DNA from 3 places in the uncultured Paenibacillus sp. genome. Region 1 is predicted to be linked to each of the others. Evidence: predicted binding sites of a transcription regulator. Region 1 holds the regulator's gene; each other region holds the start of a gene.
What was found. The regulator Rex, encoded in region 1, represses fermentation and respiration genes when NADH is low (regulators of the CRP and FNR family bind a similar motif). The targets are predictions, from matches to a motif close to TTGTGAAATATTTCACAA.
Positions count from the first base shown of each region.

Region 1 (3,276 bases):
GGCGGCGCCCGTGTTCGGCGAAGTTCGCGAGCATTGGGATCAGCTGTTCGATCTGTTCTTCGGGCTGACCGCCGCCGTCAAAGACGGAGCCGAACCCGGGCAGTCGGTCGTGCGGATGAAAAGCGACAAGCTGCCGGAAGGCTGGTCGTACGTGCGGACCGCGGAGGCGAACGTGTATGCGGGCCTAAACGAAATCGTAAAGGCGCTCGACAAGCTGTCCGCGGATGTGAAAGACCGGATAGACGACACCGCGATCCAGGGCCTGCTGACGGACATGAACGGAAGCGTCAAGGATCTGGCGCGAATCCGGGATGAGCTGCGGACTTTCGTCAGGCTCGATGACGGCGGTACGGTATACTGGATGGAGGCAAGCCCCGCTTACAAGGCCAAATCAGTGCATTTGTTCGCGGTGCCGGCCGACGTGAGCGGCCAATTGAAACAGTATTTCTTCGACGTCAAGCGCAGCGTCGTCATGACGTCGGCAACGTTGTCGGTGCAAAAATCGTTCCAGTATGCCTGCGAGCAGCTCGGCCTGGAAGAAGCGGGCAAAAGCGGCCGGCTCGCAACGGTGCAGCTGGAGTCGCCGTTCAATTACCGTGACCAGGCGCTCGTCGTCATTCCGCGCAACTTCCCGGGGCTGAAGGGGGCCTCGGGCGATCCGGAGTTCGTCGGCGCGCTTGTCCGCTCGCTGGCGGAAACGGCGCTCGAAACGAACGGCCGGATGCTTGTGCTGTTCACCTCATACCGCATGCTGAGGCAGGTATACGACCCGCTCAAGGAAGCGCTGGCCGCTGCCGGCATTCAGGTAATCGGCCAAGGCGTCGACAGCGGCAGCCGCAGCAAGCTGACCCGTCGGTTTCAGCAGCAGCAGTCGTCAGTTCTGCTCGGAACGAGCAGCTTCTGGGAAGGGGTGGACATTCCGGGCGACGCGCTCACCTGTCTGGCGATCGTCAGGCTTCCGTTTCAGCCTCCGAACCATCCGCTGCTTGAGGCGAAGGCGGAAATGCTGCAGCAGGAAAAGCAAAATCCGTTCATGAAGCTGTCCGTGCCGCAAGCGGTCATCCGCTTCAAGCAAGGCTTCGGACGATTGGTTAGAACCGCGCAGGACCGCGGTATCGTCCTTATTTACGATACCCGTGTTATTGAAACGTATTACGGCAAATACTTCTTGTATTCGCTGCCGGGTCCGAAGATCGAGCACATGCATCTGGACCAGATCGTGCCTCGGATCAGAGAATGGCTGGAGCCGGCGGTACAAATCGGCGAGGGGGCAGAGCGGTGAAACAGATCAAGATTTCAGAGGCGGTCGTAAGACGGCTGCCGATTTATTTGCATGTGCTGAACGAGCTGCTGCGCAGCGAGGTGCAGACGGTATCGTCGCAGGAACTCGGACAGAAGCTTGACTTGAACCCGGCGCAAATCCGCAAGGATCTCGCTTATTTCGGCGAATTCGGCCGCAAGGGAATCGGGTACGACGTTTCTTACCTGATCGAGAAAATCCGCCAGATTCTCAAGCTCGATCAACCGCTTAACGTCGGCTTGGTCGGAGCGGGCAATCTCGGGCATGCGCTGTGCAATTATAATACGTATATCAAGGACAACATGAAAATCGTCGCCGTATTCGACGCGCATCCGTCCAAGGTGGGCACCCGGATCAACTGCATGACCGTCCAGCCGATGGACGAGCTGAGGCGGACGGTCGACGAGCTGCAAATCCGCATCGGCATCATAACCGTTCCGGCCGCCGAGGCGCAGAACGTGGCGGATCGGCTGGTGCAGGCGGGCGTGGAAGGCATCTTGAACTTCGCGCCCGCGATCCTGAAGGTGCAGGGGGATGTGCGGATCCACCACGCGGATTTTACGACGGAGCTGTTGAGCTTGGCCTATTACCTGGAAAACGGAGCGGATGGCGATGAAGAAGTGGTGGATTGAGAACGGAACGTTCGTCACGATGGACGAGGCGAGCCGGGTCGTGCAGGGGCATCTGGTCGTCGAAGGCGACCGGATCGCGTATATCGGCGAAGCGCACCCGGGGAGTCTTGTCGACGGCGCCCATAAGGTGAACGGCGGCGGCCTGTTGTTCATGCCGGGTTTGATCAATACCCACGGGCATGCGGCCATGACGCTGCTGCGCGGCGTGGCGGACGACATGGTGCTGCAGGAATGGCTGGCGGCGAAAATTTGGCCGATGGAAGGCCGCTATACGGCCGAGGACGTACGTTGGGGCGCGTCGCTGGCGGCGCTCGAAATGCTGAAAAGCGGCACAACCGCCTTCGTCGACATGTACGACCATATGGATGAGGTGGCGCAGGTCGTCGAAGCGTCGGGCATGCGCGGCGTGCTGATGCGCGGTGTGATCGGGCTCTGTCCGGAGGATGTGCAGCGGGAAAAGCTGGCCGAGGCGGTGCGGTTCGCGCGCAATTGGCACGGCAAGGCAAACGGGCGAATAACGGCCGTCATGTCGCCTCACTCGCCTTATACTTGCCCGCCGGCCCTTATCGAGCAGTTCGTGCAGGCGGCCCACGACCTGGATCTGCCGCTGCATACTCACATGTCGGAAACGGCGGCCGAGGTGGAGCAAAATGTCCGCGAGTACGGTCTGCGGCCCGCCCTGCATCTCGACAAGCTCGGCTTCTTCTCCCGTCCGTCGCTGGTCGCGCATGCCGTCCACCTGACCGATGACGAGATCGTGCTTCTGGCCGAGCGGGGAGTCGGCGTCGCCCACAACCCGGCCAGCAACCTGAAGCTGGCGAGCGGCGTGGCGCGCGTGCCGGCGATGCTGGCGGCCGGCATTACGGTAGGGCTTGCCACGGACGGCGCGGCAAGCAACAACAATCTGGATATGTTCGATGAGATCCGCCTCGCGGCGCTCATCCATAAAGGCGTGTCCGGCGACCCGACCGCCGTGCCGGCGCTTGAGGCGCTTCGGATGGGCACCGTCTGCGGGGCCAAGGCGATCTGGCAGCAGGGTCGTGTCGGTATGCTGAAGGCCGGCATGAAGGCCGATTTCATCGCGCTTGATTTTGAGCAGCCGCATTTCTATCCCCACACCGATCCGGTATCCCATCTCGTATACGCCGGCAACGGGCGGGACGTCCGCCACGTCTGGGTCGACGGCGTCCAGGTGGTGGACAACCGGCGCTGCACGGGGCTCGATGAGGAGAAAATCCGGGTCGAAGCGCAGCGCTGCTACGAAAGGCTGAGCTCGGCGATATGAGGGCGAGAACCAGACGACCGGGCTTCATGACGCCGAGGCGATGGACGGTGCTGGGTATT
Region 1 is NZ_CAUPYC010000034.1:34,436-37,711, forward strand. Features, by position in the region: gene dinG (ATP-dependent DNA helicase DinG) at 1-1,282, shown strand, start outside; gene RWM61_RS12280 (redox-sensing transcriptional repressor Rex) at 1,279-1,932, shown strand; gene RWM61_RS12285 (amidohydrolase) at 1,907-3,217, shown strand; gene RWM61_RS12290 (DUF5590 domain-containing protein) at 3,214-3,276, shown strand, end outside.

Region 2 (3,276 bases), on a different contig from region 1:
TGCAGCCGATGGAGCAGGCGGTCCACCAGTTCCTTGGACGACCCGATCGTGTGGGCGAAATCATCAGCCGTCATCGGAATGCCGATCCGCAGCTTGCCTTTGGGCGGATGATCGTAATGCTCCGCCAGCTTCAAAAGGAAAAGCTGGCCGGGATTCCGGGAGCCGGCCCAGGTCAGATCGTGCAGCTGCTTCTGAAGCGCCGCATTCGCTTCATCCATCATCCGCATCATGGAAGCGGCCGCGTTCGGGTTGGCGGCCAGAAACTTCATCAGCTGCCCGAAGGGCAGGACAAGCAGCTGCGTCTGGACGATTGCCGAGGCGGAAACGGCGTAGACGCTTCTCGAGAACAGCCCTTCCCCCGGAAGCGCATCGCCCTTCTTCAGGAAGGCCAGATTGCTCTCATGTCCCGATGCGCCGGCGCTATAGGTTTTCACCAATCCGGATACGATGAAGAAAATGGCGTCCTTCGCGTCTCCCTCCGCGAAAATGAGCGTCTTGCGGCCGACGTCCCGAAGCGCGGCGCACCAGCTCAACTCCTCCAGCTCCTGCGACGTCAAATATTTAAAAAGCGGCACTTGAGCCAGCAGGCTTTTTCGTCGTCTGATCATACGATTTCTCCTTCCCTTGCTTTACTTCCGATCAGTAGCCGTAATCATTGGATTTCTCCCAAAGCGCGGCGAGCACTTCTTCCTCAGGTGCAGCGGATGATGCCGCGATTCATAAACCGGTTCGTAATGATGGGGGTGTGCCATTGTCCGATTCCTCCCTTTCAAAAGCGCGAAACGCGCCGTGGTACGATCCATTATAGATTCGCTTGGCTCCGGTGAATGTGAACCAGATCACTTGATTCCGCATTCATTTCCGTTTCTCCCGGAAGCGGACGATTCAGATAATAATAGACCGCCGCCATCATCAGGCCGCCGCCGACTATATTGCCGAGCGTAACGGGGATCAGGTTGCGGACGGCGCCTGCCAGCGTGATCGTATCCGGATGATCGATCAGCAAAGCAACTGCGAATGTGCCCATATTGGCGATGCTGTGTTCGTACCCCGAGACGAAAAAGACGAATACGAACAGCAGCATCGTGAACATTTTCGCCCCGTCGCCCTTCTGCGTCATCGGAACGTAGAAAGCCATGCTTACGAGCCAGTTACAGAGAATCCCGCGAAAAAAAAGCTCCATCACCGGCGCATTCATCTTCTTCTCCGCCGCGCTCAGGAGAAATCCGTTGGCGCTGCCGTCGTCGAACAGGCCGGTCCCGAGCACCAGGAGCGCGAAAAGGACGGCGCCGACGAGATTGCCGAAGTAGCTGGCGGTCCAGATGCGCAAAACATCGGGCCATCTGATCTTTTTCTTCAACGCGGCATAGGTGAAATAGAACGTATTGCCGGTAAACAAATCTCCGCCGCCGTATGCGACCAGGATGATCGCCGCTCCGAACGTGAGGGCCGCGACGGGGTAAGCCAACGGGGAATCCTCCAGGTAAAAAAAGTTGCCCGTCTTGTAAGCCGCGATCACCCCGAAGCCGATAAACATGCCCGCGATGACGGAACGAAGCAGAAATCGCGGCTTGCTCTTGCTGAAGATTTTATGTTTCTTGACAGCCACCGCCTCGACGAGTTTCAACTGTTCTGTTTCCATGGGTCACCTGCTTCAAGGAAGGATTGGGGCCTTCATTCGCGCGAAACGCCGGCCCGGTCGTATATATTCAATGTACTTCTTCGCGCGCCGGTTAGCGGTGATTATTTTCACAAAGTCTGCGGCGAGAAAACCGGTCATTCGCGGGGAATGGCCGGCCGGTAGCGGCTCCGCTACATTCGCCCTTGCTACCCGTACCGCTCCCTGCAGGATACATTCGTCCTTGCTGCCCGTACGGTTCCCCACACCACCGGGTTCGACCATTAGCGAAAAAATTGCGTTATTAGCGCATTCTGTTCGCTAAATCCTTGTCTCCTGACGTCTTTGCAACGGGTTAGTGAAGAATCTTCACTATATAGTGAGTTTCTTTCCCTAATAGGGAAAAAACTTTACAATACTCCGACATGCTAGCAAAACCCGATTTTATAGTGCCCGTTGTTCACTATTAGCGAACTTTTTTCTCTATTTAAGCGTCCTCCGCCTGTCATGCGCGTTTTTCCGCGCTGTGCCCGCTTTCCTTCCCGCCACTGTCTGCGGTCAGCCCGCGCACAATGGCTCGGAAAGCACAACTCCATGCAAAAAGGCTGTCTCCCAGGCCTTTTCAGACCTTCGAGACAGCCCCTTTTCGGCCATTCGCCGAACGATACGTGCCGGACCTCCTCCTGACGCCTGAGTTCTGCACCTTCGATTCGTCCACTGAATGTTAGCCGTGCAGTCCTTAAGAACGTTGAACGAGTTCCTCCTGTTTCGGTTCGGAATCCTCCTCAAGGCGGCCAGCCGGACCGAAAAATTCATAGCGGATGTCGGAGGCCGGTATGCCCCAGTCTTTCAACGCACGATGCATCGCCTTCATAAAAGGAACAGGTCCGCAGAAATAATAACACGCGTCCTTTACCGGAACCCACGACTTCAGCGAAGCCAAATCGATAAATCCCTCTTTGTGAAAAGCGTTCGCCGCCTTATCGCGGGCTGTCGGCTTATCGTAGCACCAGTAGGCGGACACCTGCGCGTGCTTGCGGGCCAAGTCCTCCACATGTCCCTTGAACGCATGCATATCCCCGTTCTGAGCCGCATGAACGAATGTGACCTGCCGATCCGGCTCCGTTTCGGCAAGCATGTTCAGCATGCTGAGCATAGGCGTCAATCCGACGCCGCCGCTAAGCAGGACGACAGGGCGCGTATCCTTGCGGTCCAGCACGAAATCGCCGGCGGGCGCCGATATCAGCAGCTCGTCGCCTTCCCCGACCTGCTCGTGCAAATAAATCGACACCTTCCCGGCCGGAAGGTTTCCGAGCGCATCCTCCCGCTTCACGGAGATCCGGTAATAAGGCTTGCCCGGGGCGTCCGACAGGCTGTACTGGCGAATATGGGTATAGGCCTCGCCCGGAATATTAAGCTTCACGCTGATGTATTGCCCCGGCTCAAAGGCCGCAATCGCTCGACCATCCCTCGGAACGAGATAAAAGGAGGTGATGACGGCGCTTTCCTTCACTTTCCTCTCCACCGTGAACGCCCGAAAATCCGCCCAGCCGCCCTCCTGGCGCTCGGATTGCTCGTACATGCCGGCCTCCACGTCGATGAATACTTTCGCAATGACCCCGTACGCTTCCGCCCAGGCCTGCAGAATCTCGTCCGTC
Region 2 is NZ_CAUPYC010000018.1:33,741-37,016, reverse strand. Features, by position in the region: gene RWM61_RS08430 (Crp/Fnr family transcriptional regulator) at 1-608, opposite strand, end outside; gene RWM61_RS08425 (formate/nitrite transporter family protein) at 803-1,642, opposite strand; gene hmpA (NO-inducible flavohemoprotein) at 2,358-3,276, opposite strand, start outside.
Region 2: RWM61_RS08425 (formate/nitrite transporter family protein) is a predicted target of Rex. The motif match lies at 1,738-1,755, and genes of this name have one in related genera.

Region 3 (3,276 bases), on a different contig from region 1:
CCGCGGCAGACGTCCGTGAGCAGCTCCGCGCCCTCCTTGTATTCCCCGACCGTTCCGCCGCCCAAATTCACGATGACCGCCGGCCCGTAGCTTGTCATCACTTCAAGCTCGCGATCCAGAAATGCCGGAAGGCCGGGATTTTCGAGCCCGATGCTGTTCATGAGGCCGGACGGCGTCTCATAAATCCGCGTACCGGCGTTGCCGGCCCGGGGGTGGAGGGTCAGTCCTTTTGTGACGATGCCGCCCAGTTTATCAAGCGGATACAAGGGCGCATACGGCTTGCCGAAGCCGAACGTGCCCGACGCCGTCAGAATCGGATTGGACAAGGGCACTCCCGCCAGCTCACAGGCTAAGGAGATCATGGAAGTCCACCTCCCCGGCCGAGAAAACGGGACCTTCCACGCATGCCTTGCGGTATGCGCCGTTTCCGGCGACCGCACAGCCGTTGCAAGCGCCGAGACCGCATGCCATGCGCTTTTCGACGGATACGTACAGACGTGCGCCCGTTCCCTCCGCTTTCCGGGCCAGCTGCGCCATAAGGGGAACCGGCCCGCAAGCGAAAATCGTATCGTATACCGCCGGCTCGACGCTGTCGGCCACCGTTCCGCCGGACACGACCGTCACATCCGGGTGCGCGCCGCGGAACCGGGAAACCCCGAACGGCTCACCGGAAAAGCCGAGGAACACCTTGGCTCCTTGCATCCGTCTGGCGGCAAGCAAGAGGGGGGCGACACCCATACCGCCGCCGACGATTGCGGTGCGCCCTTCGGGCTTGGGGAAGCCTTGGCCGAAAGGGCCCTCAAGGCGAAGATGATCGCCGGGCCGCAGCTCCGACAGCAGCCGGGTGCCGGTTCCGCCGACCCGGTACAGGAACGATATCGTCCCCGGGCCGATGTCGTGGATGCTGATCGGCCGGGACAAGACGGGAAAGGCTTCCCAGCAGCGAAGCATATAGAATTGGCCCGATTCGGCGCGGTAGTCTCCCTCGGCGGTCAGCCGGTAAATGCCCGGCGCAAGCTTTTCATTCGCGATCACGCGTGCCACATCGAATTCTCCTTTCAAAGGCAAGCTCCTCGCTTGACCTGATCCTCCACGCTACCGTATCACAGCCGGATTTTTCAACCAGTGACATTTCGCATAGAGGCAGGCCGGTTTACTTGTTGCACTTTTCACATGAAAAGGTGCACGGCCGGGTGCTTTTTGCGCATGTACCCTTCCAATCCGCACGGAGTGCGGTTCAAATGGGGAACGCCGGTTATCGCTCAACGTGATCATGCTCACAGCTTATCAAAGGAAAGAAGGATATAATCGGGTTATAACAAAACCTCTCTGAGGAGGATGAGTATCCATGAATGGCAAAACGTCGTTGCCGACGGTTTCCCAGGATTCGGCGAGACCGACGGATTTCATGTATGCGGTAGGGCGGCTGAAGGAAGAACACGACCGGCTGAACGAACAAGTGAAGGTTTTATATACCGACGCCTTGGAGGCGGGCAGGGAAACGGACGCGGATACCGCCCTTCGGCTGCTTGGCGGACTGCGCGAACGGACGGTGGCGTTCGCGCTGCAGCTTGAAGCGCATTCGGAATGGGAGGAGCGGGAGATGTTCCCGCTGGTCAGCGATTATTTTCATAAACGCACCGTCCCGTCGATAACCCCTTCGTTCTGGGTGATGGAAAAAGATCACGAGCTGGCCTTGTTGTTCATCGGGACCTTCATGGAGCTGACGGAGGACAACGTGCCGGCGGCCCGCATCGACCTGATCCGGCAAGCCGCTTCCAATATGGTGCAGGCGTGCCTCATCCTGCAGGAGCACTTCCGGCTGGAGGAAGAGCTTATTTTCCCGCTCGCCGACGAGATGTTGACCGATATTGACTATTTCTATTCCTAGCGGGTTCGGGTTCGCTCTTGTTCGCCCGCAATCACGGCAGCGCCCTCCGCTTTGCCTTCCGAGGCAAGGCGGGGGGCGCTTCTTTTGCCGGCCTTCTTTGAGTGACGAATCTCATATCGCCGGTTTATGAAAAGCGTTACGCTGATTTCATCCACCGAAGGAGGTTGAGATCGATGCAAAGAACGATAGACAGGCCGGGTGAAACCGGGCGGCCTTCCGATATGGTTGAGGCGGTGAGACGGCTCAGGGATGAGCATTCGGATTTGAGGCAAACGATCGAACGTATAGAAGCAGCCGCCGCCCGCGCGGACAGAATGGCTGCCGTATCGGCTGCGGCGAATGAAATAAGCGGCGTCAAGCAGCCGCTGGTCGCCTTCATGCATGCGCTCGAGCGGCATGCGGCGTGGGAAGAGGAGAACCTGATTCCGTTGATTGAAGAGCATATGCCTCGTTCGCATGAATCCGCGGTGCGCGATTCGATTTGGGTGATGGAGAAGGATCACCAGATGGCCACTGTGTATCTGCGGGTGTTTCTCGAGCGCTTGAACGAGTTCGGAGACCGTCCGAACGCGGGCGTCGTGGCGGATGCGGTCAGATGTCTCCTGCAGGGCTGCGTCCTGCTCAAGGAGCATTTCAGAATCGAGGAGCAAACGATATTTCCGGCGGTGGAGCAGCTTGTGGGCGAGACCGGGCTGTGAACGACCGTCCGTCCGCCGGTTCGGCGGGTGAGCGGAATAACGCCGGAATCCGGCACTAAAGTGCCCGACCTGTGTGGATATGCCTGACACTCACACGCCCTCCCTGATTTTCTTGTAATACTGCGTCGGCGACAGGCCGACGTACTTCTTGAACACCTTGCTGAAATAGAAAGGATCGTTCAACCCGGTCAAATAGCCGATTTCGTTCATGCTTAGGTGGGTGGCCTCGATCAATTCCTTCGCGTGATTGATGCGGATCAGGTTCACGTAGCGGATGATCGTATGGCCCGTCACCTCGCTGAACACCCGATTGATGTAGTCGTAATTGCAATCGAATTCCTGCTCGATCTCCGCGCTCGTGATCGGTTTCGTGTAGTTCCGGTGGATATAATCGAGCAGCGCATGCACTTTTACGAACGATTTCGTATTCCGCCTGTTGTTTTTCACCAGCTCCGCCATGAAGCTGTCGCGCGACGCCTCGATCAGAAACTCCGCGTATTTCAGGCCGGTCAGGCCCCGGTTATAATGTTTGCGTTTGTACAACTGTACGATTTCGTTCATCGCATGAATCGCTTGACGGAAGCTGTTTTTATCGGATAAAGTGAAATGCTTGGGCATATAGCAAAGGTTTAGATCGTGCAAATTTCTGAATTCGCCCGGCTCCGGGACAGGCTGCGTATTTTCCTC
Region 3 is NZ_CAUPYC010000018.1:39,058-42,333, forward strand. Features, by position in the region: gene RWM61_RS08445 (dihydroorotate dehydrogenase) at 1-362, opposite strand, end outside; gene RWM61_RS08450 (dihydroorotate dehydrogenase electron transfer subunit) at 343-1,044, opposite strand; gene RWM61_RS08455 (hemerythrin domain-containing protein) at 1,349-1,891, shown strand; gene RWM61_RS08460 (hemerythrin domain-containing protein) at 2,065-2,589, shown strand; gene RWM61_RS08465 (AraC family transcriptional regulator) at 2,680-3,276, opposite strand, start outside.
Region 3: RWM61_RS08455 (hemerythrin domain-containing protein) is a predicted target of Rex. The motif match lies at 1,158-1,175, and genes of this name have one in related genera.